Regions from separate parts of the Massilia sp. 2TAF26 genome, predicted to be linked through region 1. Evidence: predicted binding sites of a transcription regulator. Region 1 holds the regulator's gene; the other holds the start of a gene.

Region 1 (2,456 bases):
GGATGCGATCCAGAAGGAAAACACCCGCCAGCAAGACCACATCGAGCTGATCGCATCCGAGAACTACACCTCGCCGGCAGTGATGCAGGCCCAGGGCTCCCAGCTGACCAATAAATACGCCGAAGGTTATCCGGGCAAGCGTTACTACGGCGGCTGCGAATACGTCGACATCGCCGAGCAGCTGGCGATCGACCGCGTCAAGCAACTGTTCGGCGCCGAGGCCGCCAACGTGCAGCCGAACTCGGGCTCGCAGGCCAACCAGGGCGTGTTCTTCGCCATGCTGAAGCCGGGCGACACCATCATGGGCATGTCGCTGGCGGAAGGCGGTCACCTGACTCACGGCATGGCGCTGAATATGTCGGGCAAATGGTTCAACGTCATTTCCTACGGCCTGACCGAACAGGAAGACATCGACTACGAGCAGATGGAAGCCTTGGCGCGCGAGCACAAGCCGAAGCTGATCATCGCCGGCGCCTCCGCCTTCTCGCTGCGCATCGACTTCGAGCGCTTCGCCAAGGTCGCCAAGGAAATCGGCGCCTGGTTCATGGTCGACATGGCCCACTACGCCGGCCTGATCGCCGCGGGCGAATACCCGAACCCGGTGCCTTACGCCGACTTCGTCACCTCGACCACCCACAAATCCCTGCGCGGCCCGCGCGGCGGCATCATCCTGATGAAGGCCGAGCACGAGAAGGCCATCAACTCGGCGATCTTCCCGGGCATCCAGGGTGGTCCGCTGATGCACGTGATCGCCGGCAAGGCCGTCGCCTTCAAGGAAGCGCTGTCGCCGGAATTCAAGGAATACCAGCAGCAGGTGGTCAAGAACGCCAAGGCCCTGGCCGACGCCCTGATTTCGCGCGGCCTGCGCATCGTGTCCGGCCGTACCGAGTCGCACGTGATGCTGGTCGACCTGCGTTCGAAGGGCCTCACCGGCAAGGAGGCGGAAGCCATCCTGGGCCAGGCACACATGACCTGCAACAAGAACGGCATCCCGAACGACCCGCAGAAGCCTTTCGTGACCTCCGGCATCCGCCTCGGCAGCCCGGCCTTCACCACCCGCGGCTTCAAGGAAGAGGACGCTACCAAGGTGGGCAACCTGATCGCCGACGTGCTGGACAACCCGCACGACGCCGCGACCATCGAGCGCGTCAAGGCCGAAGTCAAGAAACTGACCGACAAGTACCCGGTCTACGCAGCATAACGCGTCAACAGCGCAGCAGCCCCGGCGACCATGAAATGTCCGTTCTGTCAGCATGAAGACACCCAGGTCCTCGATACCCGCGTATCCGAGGAAGGGGACTCCATCCGCCGCCGGCGCCGCTGCGCCCAGTGCGACAAGCGCTTCACCACCTACGAGCGCGTCGAACTGTCGATGCCGATCATCGTCAAGAAGAACGGCAGCCGTACCGAATTCGAATCCTCCAAACTGCGCGGCAGCCTGATGCTGGCCCTGCGCAAGCGTCCCGTGGCCGCCGGCGCCATCGACGCCGCCATCGCCTCGATCGAGGAAAAACTGCTGACCAGCGGCCGCCGCGAGGTCGACAGCGTCCACGTCGGCGAACTCGTGATGCAGGAACTCAAGCGTCTCGACAAGATCGCCTACATCCGTTTCGCGTCCGTCTACAAGAACTTCGAAGACCTGGCCGAGTTCCAGGAAGCCATCGCCGAAGTCGGTCCGGGTGCGAAAACGCCCTCCAGTTAAAGTTCCGTTCGTTCGTTTGAGCCGTCCCCACGGCTGACTTGAGCCCGCCTGATAACTTCTGGTCTCCCTGATCGAGACCTGGAGGTATCGTATGCGCGGCCGTCGTGCCCTCGGCACCAGCGCCGGCTTTACGCTGGTGGAAGTGCTGGTGGCCCTGTTCGTCGTCGCCCTCGGCGTCGCCGGGGCGGCGGCCGTGCAGACCGGCGCCGTGCGCCTGGCGGACGAGGCCGCGCGCCTGTCCGACGGCCTGCGCCTGGCCGCCTCGCTGGCCCAGCGCATGCGCGCGAATCCGGTCGCGATGGCGCTGCCCGATGCCGCCAATCCCTATCTCCAGTTCGATGCCGAGGCCGGCGCGGCCATGCCGGCCCCGGTCTCCTGCCATGGCGACGCCGATTGCGATCCCATGCAGATGGCCGGCTTCGACCTCGGCGAAACCGCGGCCCTGCTGGCCAGCCGCTTTCCCGGCGCGCGCATGCGCGTGTGCCGCGACGGCCAGCCGGCGGATGCGGACGGCTTGCCGGCCTGGACCTGCACCGGAGAGCCGGGCGCGCCGGTCGCCATCAAGCTGGGCTGGCGCGGCAAACCCGGCGAGCCGGCCGCGCCGGCCCTGTTCCTGACGCTTGGGACGGGTGCGCCATGAGGCGGCGTTTCCGTCCGCCGCAGGCCGGCCTGACCCTGGTCGAGATGATGGTGGCCCTCGCAATCGGCCTGGCGGTCGTGCTGTCCGCGGCCCGCCTGCTGGGCCTGGCCAACG
Region 2 (2,456 bases), on a different contig from region 1:
GGGCAATGCGCGCCTCGGCGCCGGCGTGCTGGAAGCGCTGCAGGGTTATGCCTTTCCCGGCAATGTGCGCGAACTGGAGAATGTGCTGGAACGCGCGCTGGCCTTTGCCGACGACGGCGTGATCGAGGCCGGCGATCTGCTGCTGAAGGGCGCGCGTTTGCTCGATGCGGGAAGCGCCGCTGTGGTCCGCGAAACGGCGGCAGTGGAAGCGCCTGCGCAGCCGGCAGCGCAGGCCGCCATGCCGCCGGCCGCGGCGCCCGCCGCACCCGCCGCGCCGGTCCCGGCCGAGACGCCGTCCGGCATGCCGAGCCTGGGCGCCGGCGAGCTGCCCAGCAACCTGCCGGACTACCTCAGCCAGGTCGAGCGCGACATCATCCTGCGCGCGCTGCAGCAGACCCAGTTCAACCGCACCCAGGCTGCCAGCCTGCTCGGCATCAGCGTGCGCCAACTGCGCTATCAGATGCAGAAACTGGAGATCCACGCGCCCGAACCCTGATTCGGATCATGGTTAAACGGGCGAGCTGTTGCCTTTTCGCCATCGCAGCATAGCCTGAACGCCGACTCCGTCAACGTCTGGCCGCACCACGCCTGGGCCCCCCAATCGTTATGTTAGTGCTTACTTTCATTCCGAGGCCCATGATGATTCGCCTCGGCAAATGTCAAGCTCGGCGCTACAAAAAAAACCGCTCAGCAGAGCCTTTGATATTGCCGAATATCGACTACAATTAGGCTCATACGGCTGTCGGACACTATATCTAGTGGTCAGTGTCGGAAGACAGATCAGTAAGAGGAGGGGCGCATGCAGGCGTTTTTCAACATGGCTCTCCTCTTTATTATTTTCAAAAAGTTATTAGGTTGCCAACTTTGCTCAGTTGGCATTCATCGTTTTTAGTTGGTGGCGCGCTGCCATCCTGGGAGGCTCAATGCAAACATCTTCGGACATCTCCATCAATCCGCAACCAGGAACGGCTGCCGGCACCAGCGCGGCTGAACTGGTCGCGACCGGCGACTACCGCATCATCCGCCGCAACGGCGCCGTGGTGCCGTTTGCTCCGAACAAGATCGCCGTCGCGATGACCAAGGCTTTCCTCGCCGTGAACGGCGAGCAGGGCCGCGAGTCGGCGCGCATCCGCGACCTGGTCGAGCAGCTGACCAACAACGTGGTCGCCGCCCTGGTGCGCCGCCAGCCGAACGGCGGCACCTTCCACATCGAAGATGTGCAGGACCAGGTGGAGCTGTCCCTGATGCGCTCGGGCGAGCATGACGTCGCGCGCGAATACGTGCTGTACCGCGCCAAGCGCATGGACGAGCGCCGCGCCGCCAAGGAAGCAGCCGGCGCCACCGCGGTCGCCGCGCCGCAGTTCACCGTGGTCGACGGCGGCGTGCGCCGTCCGCTGGACATGAACGAAGTCTCGTCCCTGATCGGCGCCGCCTGCGCCGGCCTGGAAAAGCATGTCGACGCCGACGCCATCCTGGCCGAAACCGTCAAAAACCTTTACGACGGCGTGCCGGTCGAGGAGCTGCACAAGTCGGCCATCCTGGCCGCCCGCGCCCTGATGGAAAAGGATCCGGCCTACAGCCAGGTCACCGCGCGCATCCTGCTGCACACCATCCGCAAGGAAGTCTTCGGCAAGGAAGTGCCGCAAGCCGGTGCCGCCGCCGAATACGTGACCTACTTCCCGCAGTACATCGCCAAGGGCATCGACGCCGAGCTGCTGGACGAGGAACTGGCCAAGTTCGACCTGCAGAAGCTGGCCAAGGCCATCGTCGCCGACCGCGACCTGCAATTCGGCTACATCGGCCTGCAGACCCTGTACGACCGCTACTTCCTGCACATCCGCGAAACCCGCATCGAGATGCCGCAGGCCTTCTACATGCGCGTCGCGATGGGCCTGTCCCTGCGCGAAGAGAACCGCGAAGCGCGCGCGATCGAGTTCTACAACCTGCTGTCGAGCTTCGACTTCATGAGCTCGACCCCGACCCTGTTCAACTCGGGCACCCGCCGCTCGCAGCTGTCCTCGTGCTACCTGACCACCGTCAGCGACGACCTGGAAGGCATCTACGACGCGATCAAGGAAAACGCACTGCTGTCGAAATTCGCCGGCGGCCTGGGCAACGACTGGACCCCGGTCCGCGCGATGGGTTCGCGCATCAAGGGCACCAACGGCAAGTCGCAGGGCGTGGTTCCGTTCCTGAAAGTGGCGAACGACACCGCCGTGGCGGTCAACCAGGGCGGCAAGCGCAAGGGCGCGGTCTGCGGCTACCTGGAAACCTGGCACCTGGACATCGAGGAATTCCTCGACCTGCGCAAGAACACCGGCGACGACCGCCGCCGCACCCACGACATGAACACCGCGAACTGGATTCCCGACCTGTTCATGAAGCGCGTGATGGAGAAGGGCTCCTGGAGCCTGTTCTCGCCGTCCGAAGTGCCGGACCTGCACGACAAGGTCGGC

The links. Region 1 encodes NrdR, which represses ribonucleotide reductase genes. Its sites were predicted from a motif close to CACNANATNTNGTG; they were not measured.
Region 2: the regulator NrdR is predicted to act here: its motif matches at 748-761, upstream of AB4Z32_RS04155 (ribonucleoside-diphosphate reductase subunit alpha).

What each region holds. Positions count from the first base shown of each region.
Region 1 is NZ_JBFRFV010000007.1:91,750-94,205, reverse strand. It holds gene glyA (serine hydroxymethyltransferase) at 1-1,201, shown strand, start outside; gene nrdR (transcriptional regulator NrdR) at 1,232-1,702, shown strand; gene pilV (type IV pilus modification protein PilV) at 1,794-2,342, shown strand; gene AB4Z32_RS09565 (PilW family protein) at 2,339-2,456, shown strand, end outside.
Region 2 is NZ_JBFRFV010000003.1:106,652-109,107, forward strand. It holds gene AB4Z32_RS04150 (sigma-54-dependent transcriptional regulator) at 1-496, shown strand, start outside; gene AB4Z32_RS04155 (ribonucleoside-diphosphate reductase subunit alpha) at 924-2,456, shown strand, end outside.